Regions from separate parts of the Acidipropionibacterium jensenii genome, predicted to be linked through region 3. Evidence: riboswitches for the same ligand, from Rfam matches in the RefSeq annotation. Region 3 holds a riboswitch; each other region holds the start of a gene.
What was found. A riboswitch is a leader RNA that binds a small molecule or an ion and turns the genes downstream of it on or off. The one in region 3 is predicted to bind cobalamin.

Region 1: another riboswitch for cobalamin. It lies ahead of cobT (nicotinate-nucleotide--dimethylbenzimidazole phosphoribosyltransferase); the one in region 3 lies ahead of mutA (methylmalonyl-CoA mutase small subunit).
Region 2: another riboswitch for cobalamin. It lies ahead of FEZ32_RS14010 (ABC transporter substrate-binding protein); the one in region 3 lies ahead of mutA (methylmalonyl-CoA mutase small subunit).

Annotation. Positions count from the first base shown of each region.
Region 1 is NZ_CP040635.1:1,169,291-1,173,579, reverse strand. It holds partial or broken gene cobT (nicotinate-nucleotide--dimethylbenzimidazole phosphoribosyltransferase) at 1-1,707, opposite strand, end outside; cobalamin riboswitch at 1,819-2,012, opposite strand; gene FEZ32_RS05095 (cobalt-precorrin-6A reductase) at 2,019-2,756, shown strand; gene cobA (uroporphyrinogen-III C-methyltransferase) at 2,828-3,619, opposite strand; gene FEZ32_RS05085 (bifunctional hydrogenobyrinic acid a,c-diamide synthase/histidinol phosphate aminotransferase CobBC) at 3,616-4,289, opposite strand, start outside.
Region 2 is NZ_CP040635.1:563,751-568,039, reverse strand. It holds gene nikC (nickel transporter permease) at 1-162, opposite strand, end outside; gene FEZ32_RS02580 (ABC transporter permease) at 159-1,112, opposite strand; gene FEZ32_RS14015 (ABC transporter substrate-binding protein) at 1,105-1,950, opposite strand; gene FEZ32_RS14010 (ABC transporter substrate-binding protein) at 1,914-2,642, opposite strand; cobalamin riboswitch at 2,681-2,812, opposite strand; gene FEZ32_RS02565 (SanA/YdcF family protein) at 3,025-3,690, shown strand; gene FEZ32_RS02560 (MFS transporter) at 4,140-4,289, shown strand, end outside.
Region 3 is NZ_CP040635.1:217,561-221,849, forward strand. It holds gene scpA (methylmalonyl-CoA mutase) at 1-251, opposite strand, end outside; gene mutA (methylmalonyl-CoA mutase small subunit) at 248-2,155, opposite strand; cobalamin riboswitch at 2,238-2,503, opposite strand; gene FEZ32_RS01010 (alpha/beta fold hydrolase) at 2,616-3,542, opposite strand; gene FEZ32_RS01015 (nucleotide sugar dehydrogenase) at 3,684-4,289, shown strand, end outside.

The DNA.
Region 1 (4,289 bases), 950 kb from region 3:
TGCCGGCGATGCACACCCACACCTCGTCGCAGGCCCCGGCGACGGCGGCGTTGAGACGCCCCAGCTCGTCGCGGAAGAGCCGTCCGGACGCGGTCTCCGGGACGAGTCCCATCCCCACCTCGTTGGACACCATGACCACCTCGCGCCGGGTGTGATGGACGGCGTCGACCAGATCGTCGACGCGCCCGGCCAGCCTCTGCCGCCAGCCCTCCTCGCCGGTCCAGGCGCCGGCCTCGTCGAGCACCCGGGTGATCCACACCCCCAGGCAGTCGACGAGCACCGGGGCGTCCTCGTGACGCCTCAGCACCGAGCCGACATCGAGGGTCTCCACCGTCGTCCAGGAGTCGGGACGCCGTTCCCGGTGGAGCCGGATCCGCTCCTCCCACTCGGGGTCATCGGGGTTGCGGGCCGAGGTGGCGACATAGGTCACCTCGGGAAAGCGGGCCATCCGGGACTCAGCCCAGGAGGACTTGCCGGACCGTGCCCCACCGAGCACCAGGGCGCGCACCGGAGGGGCGCCGACCGGGCTGGGGACGTGCAGCTGGCTCATGCCGGGTCGCCCTCCTCGGCGGCCGCCGCATCCGGCGCATCCGGGATGCCGGTCTCGCCGGTCACCTTGATGTCTGTGACGGCGGCGTCCTCGAAGGTGGCCATCTCGTTGAGGATGTGCGCGGAGGCCTGGACGATCGGCAGGGCCAGCACGGCCCCGGACCCCTCCCCCAGACGCATCCCCAGATCCAGCAGGGCCGGAAGCCCCAGGACGCCGAGGGCCGCGGTGATGCCGGGCTCGGCACCAGCGTGACCGGGCACCAGGAAGTCCACCGAGGCCGGCGCGATGGCGGCGGCCAGCAGGGCCGAGGAGCAGGCGATGACGCCGTCCAGGACCACCGGGACGCGATGGGCGGCGGCCCCCAGGATGAGTCCGGCCATCGCACCGTGCTCGAATCCGCCGACCTTGGCCAGCGCCTCGACGGGATGGTCGGCATCGGGCCGGTTGAGGGTCAGGGCGCGCTCGATGACGGCGACCTTGTGGCGGTGGCGGTCGTCGGCGGCGCCGGCTCCGCGGCCGGTGACGTCGGCGGCGGACAGGTTGGTGAAGACGCTGATGAGGGCCGATGCCGGTGTCGTGTTGGCGATCCCCATCTCTCCGGTGACCAGGATGTCGGCCCCGGCGGCGACCGCCTCGTCGGCGGTCGCGATGCCGATCTCCAGGGCCTGGACGGCCTCGTCCACACTCATCGCCGGACCCCGGGAGATGTCGTCGGTGCTGTGCCGGATGCACTTCTCGCGCACCCCGCAGCCGGCGGGCAGATCCACCGCGACGCCGACATTGGTCACCCAGACCTCGGCTCCCATCTGGCGGGCCAGAACGGTCACCCCGGCCCCGCCGGCGGCCATGTTCACCGCCATCTGGGCGGTGATCTCCTGCGGGTCGGGGGAGACTCCCTCGGCCCAGACGCCGTGGTCCCCGGCGAACAGGCCGACCACCGGGTGGCTGGGCACCGGGGTGGGCACCCGACCGCTCATCCCGGCCAGCCGGATCGACAGGTCCTCGAGGCGGCCCAGTGATCCCTCGGGCTTGGTGAGGATCTGCTGACGGTCGCGGGCGGCGGCCAAGGCATCGGGATCGGCCGGGCGGATGGCGGCCACCGTGCGGGCGAGCAGTGCCTGGGCGGGCAGGGAGTCGGGGAGCCGAGTGTCGGCCATGCTGTACGTCTCCTGTATCTGGACGCATGGCCGGGTCCGGGGATCCTGTGTCCTCGCAGTGCTCCCGAACCCACCTCGGCCTGCGCCCGAGGGTTCTGGCGGACCGCTGATGCGACCCGCGATCCACCGGTGATGACCTGGCTCGCGCCGCCACGCACTCGACGGCCGGAGGGGTTCGCCTGGGCTCGCCTCATCGGTCGGGTGCACGCGCTGACGCTCACAGTGGCGGGACCGCCCCGGAGTCGCACCGGAGTTCCACCTGGGACCGGAATCCATCCTCCCACACCGGTGAGGCTGCTTTGATGGACGCCATGGACGTTCTCATCCTCGGCGGCACCCGCCGCGCCCGCGTGCTGGCACGGCAGTTGGTCGACGAGGGGGTCGACGTCGTCACCTCCCTGGCGGGGGTGACCACGTCCCGGCGTCCGCTCCCCGGAGAGGTCCGGGTCGGCGGGTTCGGCGGGGCAGACGGCCTGGCGGCCTTCCTCGGCGACCACGCTGTCAAGGCGCTGGTCAACGCCACCCATCCCTTCGCCGCGACGATGTCGCAGCACGCGGCCGAGGCGGCCCGGCGTCTCGGCCTGCCGCTGGCACGTCTCCAGGCACCCAGCTGGCGGGCCCTGCCCTGGTCGACCGAGTGGATCTGGGCCGCCGGCCATGACGCGGCGGCCCGGGAGGCGGCGTCACTGCCGGGGGACATTCTGCTGACCGTCGGACGCCAGCCCGTCCCCCACTACCTGGCGCCCCTGGCCGACCGCAGGGTCACCGCACGCTGCATCGACGCCCCCGAGGGGCCGCTGCCGGCCGGCTGGACCGTCAGACAGGAGAAGGGGCCGTTCACCGTCGACTCCGAGCGAGCCCTGCTGGCGGGGTTCGACGTGATGGTGTCCAAGGACGCCGGCGGGTCCCGGCCCGACGCCAAACTGACCGCCGCCCGACAGTCCGGCACCGCAGTGGTGATGATCTCCCGGCCGCCGTCACCGAGCTACGGGCAGCAGGTCACCACCCCGGAGCTGGCCGCCGAGTGGGTTCGCAGCACGCTCGGCTGACGGTCCGTGGAGGTCGCCGTCCGACCCCCAGAACCCCTAGGCCCCCACGATCCTGGACCTCTCGATAACCCTCAGTGATCCGAGTGGTGCCGGGCGGCGGCGTCGGCGTGATCCAGATCCAGTCCGGCGACATCACCGACCACCACGATCGCCGGCGGCCGGACCTCGGCGGCGGCCATCACATCGGCCACCTCCGCCAGGGTCGTGCTGATCACCGACTGGTCGGGCAGTGAGGCCTCGCGCACCACCGCGACCGGGGTGTCGCCCGCCAGTCCGCCGCCCATCAGGTCCTCGGCGATCCGCTTGATGTGAGCCACCCCCATGAGAATCACCAGGGTGGTACCGCACCTGGCGAGCTGACCCCAGTCCAGTACCGAGCGGGAGTCGCCGGGGGCGACGTGGCCGGAGACCACCGTGAACCCCTGGACCATGTGGCGATGGGTGAGCGGAACCCCGGCCAGCTCCGGCCCGGCGACCGATGAGGTGACTCCGGGGATCACCCGGACCGGCACCCCGGCGGCGGCGCAGGCCTGCCACTCCTCCCCTCCCCGGCCGAAGACGAAGGAGTCGCCGCCCTTGAGCCGGACGACCCTCTGCCCGGCCCGGGCGTGCTCGACGAGCAGTTCGTTGATCCGCTCCTGGGGGACGTAGGGGCCGCGCGGCACCTTCCCCACCGGGATCTTCTCGGCGGCGGGGGCGTCGGCGAGGATGTCCTGGGGTGCCAGCCGGTCGTAGAGGATGACGTCGGCCTGGCAGACCGCCTGATATCCGGCCAGGGTGATGAGGCCGGGGTCTCCGGGCCCGCCGCCGACCAGGGTGACGGTGCCGGGGACCAGATCTGGCGCGTACCGGGGGGTGGTCATCGAATCTCCTTGTCGAGATGGTCAGGGTGGGGTCGGGAGGTGCGGCCGGCGGAGATGTCGGCCAGGGCGTCGGCGAGCCGGGCATGGATGTCGGGATCGCGGACCGCCAACCGGATCCAGGTCGGACCCAGTCCGGGGAAGGTCTCCCCGCGGCGGACCGCCAGGCCGCGGGCGGCCAGCTCCTCGCGGATCGACCGGTGCGGATCGACCGACGAGGTGTCCACGAGCACGAAGGGGGACTCGGAGTCGATGACGGTCAGCCCCTGGGCCCGCAGTCTCGCCACGAGATCCTGGCGTGCGGCCGGGAGCGCCTCGACGAGGTCCCGGCGATGGGCGGTGGCGGCCGGCGAGCAGCAGGCGATCATCGCGGCGATCGCCGGCGTCGACACCGACCACGGGGGCTGCTGGGCGGCCAGCCGGGAGACCAGGGCCGGGTCGCCGAGGACGTATCCGGCGCGGATCCCCGCCAGGCCGAAGGTCTTGGTGAGGGAGCGCAGCACCAGCAGCTGGTCCATCCGCGGGCCGATCAGCGACTGGGCGCCGTCGGTGGCGTCCATGAAGGCCTCGTCGACCACCAGCACCCGCCCGGGAGCCCGCAGCCGGTCGAGGATCTCGGCGGGGTGCAGGACCCCGGTGGGGTTGGTCGGATTGCCGACCATCACCAGGTCGG
Region 2 (4,289 bases), 350 kb from region 3:
ATAGGGGTCGTGCGGAGCCAGCCAGGGCCCCGCAAGGACCACCGCCAGCAGAATGCCGGCGGCGATCAGCAGCGGCCGGGCGGATCCGGAGCCGGTCCTGCGGGCCGATCGGGCCGATCGGGCCGATCGGGCCGATCGGGTCCGTGACAGGAGTGTTCTCATGCCCGGGCACCTCCCTTCAGGCGCACCTCGGGGCTGATGACGCGGTAGGAGAGGTCGACGAGCAGGTTGATGGCCAGAACAGCCAGACCGATCACCAGCACGAACCCCTGGACGACGCCGTAGTCGCGGCGGGTGACGGCCTCGACGGCCAGTTTGCCCATCCCGGGAAGACCGAAGATGGCCTCGACCACCACCGATCCCGACAGCAGACTGCCCAGGCTGACCCCCATCATCGTCACCACCGGGATGAGACTTCCGCGCAGCACGTGGCGGGAGCGGATGATGCCGAAGGGCACTCCGCGGGACCGCGCCGAGCGGACGAACTCCTTGTTCACGGTCTCCCCGTAGCTCTGCCGGTAGATCTTGATGAACGGCGGCGCGATGGCCGCCGCCAGGCTGACCGTCGGCAGCACCAGTCCCAGACCCTGGTGCCAGCCGGAGGCGGGAAGGAGGTCGAGGTCCACGGCGAACCACTGGATCAGCAGGAGCCCGAGCCAGAAGGTCGGCATCGACGCGGCGACGTAGTTGAACATGCTGACGGCCCTGTCCGGCCACCCTCCCCGGAAGGCCGCCGAGACCGTTCCGAGCAGGATCACCAGGACGAAGGTCAGCGCCAGGGCCGAACCGGCCAGCAGCAGAGTGGCCGGCAGGGTCTGGGCGATCTCGGCGGCGACCGGCTGACCGGTCATCACCGAGGTGCCCAGGTCTCCGTGCAGCAGCCCGGTGAGGTAGTGCCAGTACCGCACCGGCAGCGGATCGGTGAGACCCATCTGCTCCCGGTAGGCCTGGATCTCGGACTGGCTCAGAGCCACCGTGTCGACGCGCAGCATGGACAGCGCGGCGTCTCCGGGGGCCAGGGCGACGATGAGGAAGCTGGGCAGGGTGATCACCCAGACCATCAGCACCACCTCCCCGGCCTTCCGGAGGATTGCGGGCAGCTGGTCAGGCACGGGCCAGGTCCTTGGTGATCATCGGGTACTCGAACTCATTGGGCGGGGTGATCCAGCCGGTCACCGAGGAGTCGTAGGCCGCTGTCTCGTTCGGGGAGACCAGGTATGTGTTGTAGTACTTGTCGCGCACGGTGGCGGCGATCCTGCGGGCGATCCCGGCCCGCGGCTTCTCCCCGACCGTCGTGTTGTAGGAGGCGATGAGGGAGGTGACCGCGGGGTCGTCGAGGGAGCCGTGGTTCTGCGCTCCTCCGGGGGCCAGCGAGCCGTTGACGAAGTAGGACCCGTCTCCTCGCGTGATGGTGTTCACCGAGTAGGTGGCGACGTCCCATCTGCTCCTGTTCTGGGTGAGGTACTCGTCGATGTTGTCGGCGGTGACGATCTTGAAGGAGATGCCGACTCGGGAGGCGGCGTTCTCCAGGACCTGCGCCATCTGAGGCAGCTCCGGTCGGGCGACATAGGTGACGATGGTCATCGAGATCGGCTTGCCGGAGTCGGTGACCTTGCCCCCGGAGACGCTCAGGCCGGCGGCGGAGAAGTGGGCGAGGGCCGCGGCGGTGCCCTTCTGGCGGGTCGGGCCGGGTGCCGGTGAGATCTCGCGCTTGCCGGGGAAGGGGTTGTCGGTGGCGACCCCCTGGCCGCTCATCACCGTTCTGGTGATCGAGTCGCGGTCCATCAGGGCATCGATGCCGCGTCGGAACTCCAGGTTCTTCCACAGCCGGGCGTTGGGGCCGGCGTAGTTGTGGATGAGGTGGTAGACGCGGGTGCCGGGCACCGACTCGACGGTGAACTTGGAGTCCTTCTTCAGGGCGTCGAGGCTCTCGGTGGAGGGCCGGTAGATGAGATCGGCCTCCCCCCGGACTGCAGCGCGAGCAGGCGGGCGTTGGCGTCGTCATTGGCGGTCATCGTGACGTGGGCCAGCTTGGGTCGCCCGCCCCAGTACTGGTCGAAGCGGCTGAGCTTGGTCTCCCCTCTGATGTCGAAGGAGTCGATCTTGAAGGGCCCGGTGCCGACCGGGACTTTCACCCCCGCGGCGGTGTCGATGATGGCGGTGTTGAAGTGCACGAAGTCCGAGGGCAGTCCGGGATGGCGCTCGGTGGTGCGGATCCTCAGGGTCTGGCCCTGGGTGCTCATCGAGGCGATCGGCAGCAGCTTGGCGACGCCGGGGTTGACCTTGCGCGCGCGCTCGATGTTCTTCCTGACCTCCTCGGCGGTCAGGGTCTTGCCGTTGTGGAACTTCACCCCGTCACGGATCGTGAAGGTCCAGTTCTGGCCGTCCTTGCTGTCCCACTTGGTTGCCAGCGAGGGTTTCAGGGTGCTCGTCCTGGGGTCGAGAGCGACGAGGGTCTCGACCGCGCCGGAGTTGAGGGTGAAAGCCGCCTGGACGAGATGGGGGTCGGTGGTGTTGGCGGCGATGACGGTGACGAAGTTGAGGGAGTCCTTGGTCGCTGACTCCCCATCTCCCGGTACGGAGCAGCCGGTCATGGCGAGTGCCACGGCGACCACGGCTGCTGCGATTCTGGGGAGTTTCATGGGGCTGGTGCCTCCTCTGGACGTCGCAGACCTGTCCGTCTGCTGGGTCGGATCCTCCGCGGCGGTGCCGGGCGGGGATCGGTGCCTTCCCGGTGCTGGAGCACCAGTGGCGTGATGAGGACGGCCTCCCTGTCACAGTGGCGGGACCGCTCCGGTTTCTCACCGGATTCTCTGTTGGGCTCGGGGGACCGGATGATCCCCATGAGCACCTGCGCGTCATTGAGTTGTGGGCCATGAGCCTACTGGTGGCTCCCGACGGCGCGGCACCGGGGTCCGGCCGATCGACGTCGGGCCGATCTGTGTGAGGACAGGCAGGGTGGGCACAGGCAGGGCGAATGGTCGACGTCGGGCCGGGCTGTTCGTGCGCCGTAGACTTCAGGCCATGGCGACTCGGACACGTTACCGATGGCTGAAGCGCGGGGTTCTCGGTGGTGTCGGGCTGGCAGCGCTGGTGCTGGCGGGCCCCTGGGCGCTGGCCGAGGGGCTCTCGGTGGGCCGGATCCACGAGACGGGCGACGTCCCGAAGGAGGACATCGCCATCGTCTTCGGGGCCGCGGTCCACTCCGACGGCACCCCCTCGGGATACCTGCAGGGACGCCTCGACCGGGCGGCCGATCTCTACGAGGCCGGTCGGGTCCGGGCCATCCTGGTCTCCGGCGACAACGGCACCGAGCACTACAACGAGCCCGACAACATGAAGGCCTATCTGGTCGGCACCCGGGGGATTCCCGCCGTCAAGGTGGTGACCGACTACGCCGGGTTCGACACCTATGACACCTGCGTGCGGGCCCGCAAGATCTTCGGGGTGCGCTCCGCGGTGCTGAGCACCCAGGACTACCACCTCACCCGGGCGGTGGCGACCTGCCGGATGACCGGGCTGGACGTCCAGGGGGTCGCCGACCATCCGCCGCGCAATCGGGTCTGGTGGTACGGCTGGAGCCGCGAGTTCGGCGCCCGTCTCAAGATGGTCTGGGACGTCGTCTCCCAGCGCACCCCCACCCTCGGCGACCGGGAGGACGGCGTCTCCAAGGCACTCGCCGTGCGCTGACCGCTGGCGTCGATCGCTGCGGGGTGATTGGCGCATGTCGATAGAAGTCGTGTCGATGGACGCCGTGTCGATCGAGGCGGGGCGTGGCACCACCGGGGAAATTCACACGTTGCGATGTGATTTTCACATGATCAATTGATGCACAAGAGTGCACGAGGCGCTGTCGGCGAGGCCCCGCCCGGCTCCTCGGCGTAGCGTTCACGGCGTCGTGCAGGTCATCGGGGACTTGACTGTGACAGCTCCCGAGACCGCACGGTTCGGGTCGCAGGCCCGATGATGTGCCCTGAGAGGGAGGCGCTCGACCACGCCGTCCCGCGGCCCGGCCGCGGACGACCGCAGATGTCCAGTGCACACCCGTCGAACACTCGCACTCTCACCCACACCAGATACACCTCTGCACGTCAACGAGGAGTGTCGCCGCGAAGGCGGTGGAAAGGGATGAGAGTCGGATGAGTGCTCGCAGTACCGGGGGATCGTGGGGATTCCTCGAACGACAGGGGATCGCCAGACACCTTCTGTGGGGGTTCATCGCGGTCATCCTGTTCCAGACCGGCAATGGCATGGAGCTGGGCTTCTACTCCCGCTTCCTGCAGGACGCC
Region 3 (4,289 bases):
CAGGGGCGGAAGGCGTACATCGTGGCGTAGGGGCCGTGGACGTAGGGCGGGATCCCGGCGTAGGTGCCGAGCCAGTCCATGTCCTTGTAGACGTCCTCGCTGTACAGGTGACCGACCGGAATCTGCTCCGGGGTCATCCACGGCTCGTGCTCGCCTGCTGCTTCGGCAAGTTCGGCGAACCGCTTCTGCGCATCGGCAGGAACCTTCGCGTCGCCGAGATTGACGGAATCAAAACGGGGCAGGGTGCTCACTTGGCAACTCCCAACGTGTCCAGAGTGTCGGAGAGGACCGAGACGACGTCCATCCCCATGGCGACCCGACCGTCGAAGACCTGCTCGGCCTCCGCGGCGTCATCGCCGAATTCCTTGAAGGCGCCAGACAGGTAGACCTTCTTGGCGCCCGCCTCCTTGAGTGCCTTGACGGCTGCCAGGCCCTGGGCGGCGTACACCTTCTTGTTCGAGCACAGGTCGGCAACGGTGGACCCGGAGGCCTTGAACGCTGCGACGACCTCCTCGAGGGAACCGCCCTCGACCTCGGGGGTCTCGATGCCGGCGATGTGCCACATCGGGGCCGAGAAGCCCTCGCGGGCGCCGAAGTCGCGCCGGGTGCCCAGGCAGGCCAGGAACACCTTCGGGCGCTCGGCGGCCTTGCCGGCCCGGTCGACCAGGGCCTCGAAGACCTCGGAGTCGCGGTGCCAGGCCAGTCCCTTGCGCTCAGGGGCGTCCGGGAAGGGCTTGGCCTCCACCGAACGGGCCCCGATCATCGGGAACTCCGAGACGGCGGTGATGGGCTGCTTGCGGGTGGCCAGGCGCTTGGCCCGCTCGGCGTTCAGGCCGTCGAGCTCCTCGACGACCTTTCCGCTGGCGAGGTAGGCGGCGAAACCACCGGCCGCCTCCACCTCCTGGAACTTGCTCCAGGCCGCCTCGGCGAGGGTCTTGGTGAGCGACTCGACGTAGAAGGAGCCACCTGCCGGGTCGTTGACCCGCCCGATGTTGCACTCCTCGGACAGCACGATGCCGGTGTTGCGGGCGATCCGTCGGGTGAACTGGTTCTTCGGCAGGCCGATGGCTCCGTCGAAGGGGAGCGTGGTGATCGCCTCGGCGCCGCCGACAGCTGCACCGAAGGTGGAGATCGTGCCGCGCAGGATGTTGACGAAGGGATCGTCGCGGGTGAGCTCACGCCAGCTGCTGACGGCCTGCTGACGGGCGCCGCGGTGATCCTCGGGAACCTCGAAGACCTCACCGATCCGGTTCCACAGCACACGCAGGGCACGCAGCCGGGCGATGGTGAGGAACTGGTCGTGGGTGGCGGTGACGCGGAAGTTGATCGCGTCGAAGGCGTCGGTGGCGGAGACTCCCTGCTCGACGAGGGCGCGCACGTACTCGACGGCGGTGGCGATCACCCAGGCGAGCTCGGCGACGTCGCCAGCACCGGCGTTGTGATAGATGGTCCCGTCGGCCACCAGGGCCCGCGAGTTCTTGTAGGGCTTGGTCTTCTCGACCCAGCCGGCGAGCCCCGACAGGTCGGCCTTCCCGCCGTTGAGGGCGGCGAAACCGATCGGGTCGATCCCCAAGTTGAAGGACAGCTCCTCGGGCGCCAGGTCCGAGGAGGCGTAGATATCGAGGAGGGCATTGGCCGCAGCGGCCTGGTCGTCGCGGCTGGAGACCTCGACCTTGGCCAGGTTCAGCAGCACGTCCTTGAGATCTCCGGCGATGTCCTCGGGCTTGATGGCGTCGGCTCCGACGCGCAGCCAGATGGAGGTGACGCCGCGCTCGAGGTCGGCGATGATCGCCTTGCGGGTGAAATCGGTGTCGGGATCCTCGTGGAGGGAGCGAACATCCCACGCGTCGATGTCACCGGTCTTGATGGTGGTGCCGCGCCTGAACGGGGCGACGCCGGGAGCACCGAGACTCTCGGGGGCGTCATCCCTGGTGTACATCGGCTCGAACTGCACACCGTCGACGGTGGTGGGCTCCATGCGCTTCAACGACTGCGCAAAGGTGAGCTGCTTGCCCTCGGGGCGACCACGGTTGAAAACCTTGGCCACCTCTTTCTCCCACTGCTCCTGGGAGGGGGCCGGGAAATCGCCGGCCAGGGTGAGCGCCTCGGGAACGTCGGACACTGCCGACTCGCCGGGGTTGTCGGGATCAGTCATACTCTGCAGACTCCTGCTCCGCTGTGGATGGACATGTGCCGAAGACCTCCCCTCGAGGCCCGCGGTACCGCATCGCACGCGGCGGTGCGAAGACGTGCTGGCAGGTATTCGGACTTGTGGGCACCCCGCCCATCGGCACCAGGCCGACGGCAGGTCCTACGTCACCGCTTCCCGGACCGGAGCCCAGTGCTTGATCACCGTCACGCCCGCGATCTGAACCGCGGACCCGGCGGCGATGGTGATGTCGTTCCCACTCACCGCTGCGGGGCAGCGCCGGAATTCCACCGGCTTCCCTCTTGTGGCCGAAACTGCGTTGACAGCTCCGGCACCAGCAGCTCCATCGTATCCGGAAGGCCTGCGCCGCCACCGCCGGGGTGCCCCTGTGGGGCGGCCCCTCGGGACCCGTGCGCGCGGGCCGGCGGACCGGTCCGCGGCCCGACCGGCGCAGGTGTGAGCGGGCTCACACCGTGACGCCCACCGTCTCGTCGATCCACCGGCAGATCTCATCGTGGACCTGGCCGCGGTTGATGTCGTTGAGGATCTCGTGGCGACCCTGCGGATAGAGCACCACATCGACCCGGCGGACCCCACTGGCGCGCAGTCGGCGGGCCACCTGATGCACCCCGCGACCGGCCGAGCCGACCGGGTCGGCGGCCCCGCTGAACAGGCCGACAGGCAGCTGGGGAGGGGTCGCCCGCAGCACGTCGACGCTGTTGGCCGACCTCATCAGGATGAGCAGCTCGCGGTAGAACCCGGCGCTGCAGATGTAGTTGCACAACGGATCGGCCAGGTACCTGTCGACCATCGCGTGGTCGCGGGAGAGCCAGTCGAATCTCGTCCGGGCGGGCCTGAAGCCGGCATTGAAGGTGCCGAAGGTGAGGCGGTTCATCAGGCGGCTGGGACGGTCCTCCCCGCCCAGGGCGACCTCGACCTCGGCGATCCCGATGCCCACCGACTCGACCGGGCCGAGGGAACCGCCGGTGCCCACCAGCACCAGGGCGGCGATCTCGCGGCCCCGCCGGGCGGCCATCATGCGAGCCAGGAAGGACCCCATCGAGTGGCCGACAAGCACCCAGGGCAGCGGGTGCGGCCCGGTGCGGAAGTGGTCGATGACCGTCGACATGTCGTCGAGGAGCTGGTGGAAGCCACGATCGGGCAGCTGGCCGAGCTCGCCGGCCACCAGGGCTCTGGGGCCCTCGCCGCGGTTCTCGCCGGCCACCACCAGCCAGCCGTCGGCGGCCAGCCGTCGGGCGAACTCGTCGTAACGGGCCGCGTACTCGCACATCCCCACGACGATCTGCACGACCCCTCTGGGTTCGCCCGGCGGTTCCCAGACCAGCACGTCGAGATCGGCACCGTCATCGGCCACCAGTGTGATGCAGTCCATGCCGCCACACTATTCGGAGTCGCACCTTCACCGCCCGGGTCCCCTAGACTTTCGCCCTACATCAACGGGGCGCACAAACCATCCCCAGGGGAGTACATGGTGAAGACGAGAATCGCGGTTGCCGGACTCGGTTACGTCGGGATGGCGATGGCCGTCCTGCTGGCCCAGCACAATGAGGTGGTGGCGGTCGACATCGACGCCGAGCGGGTGGATCTGGTCAATGCCGGCCACACCACCATCGTCGACCCCCAGATCCAGGAGTTCCTGGGCGACCGGGACCTCGACCTGCGCGCCACCGTTGCGGCCGACCAGGCCTATCCCGGCGCCGACTACGTGGTGATCGCCACCCCCACCAACTACGACCCCCAGGCCAACTACTTCGACACCTCCTCGGTCAACGCCGTCATCAAGCAGGTGGAGGAGCTGGCCCCGCAGGCCACCGTCGTCGTCAAGTCGACCGTCCCCGTCGGGTTCACCGAGCAGACCCGTGCCGAGCACCCGGGCCTGCACATCATCTTCTCCCCGGAGTTCCTCCGCGAGGGCAAGGCCCTGGCCGACAATCTGCATCCCTCGCGGATCATCGTCGGCGGCCATGACGAGCGGGCCCGCAAGTTCGCCGACATGCTCCTGGAGGGAGCCGCCGACACCGACGTCCCGGTGCTGCTCACCGGTTCCACCGAGGCCGAGGCCACCAAGCTGTTCGCCAACACCTACCTGGCGATGCGGGTCTCCTTCTTCAACGAACTG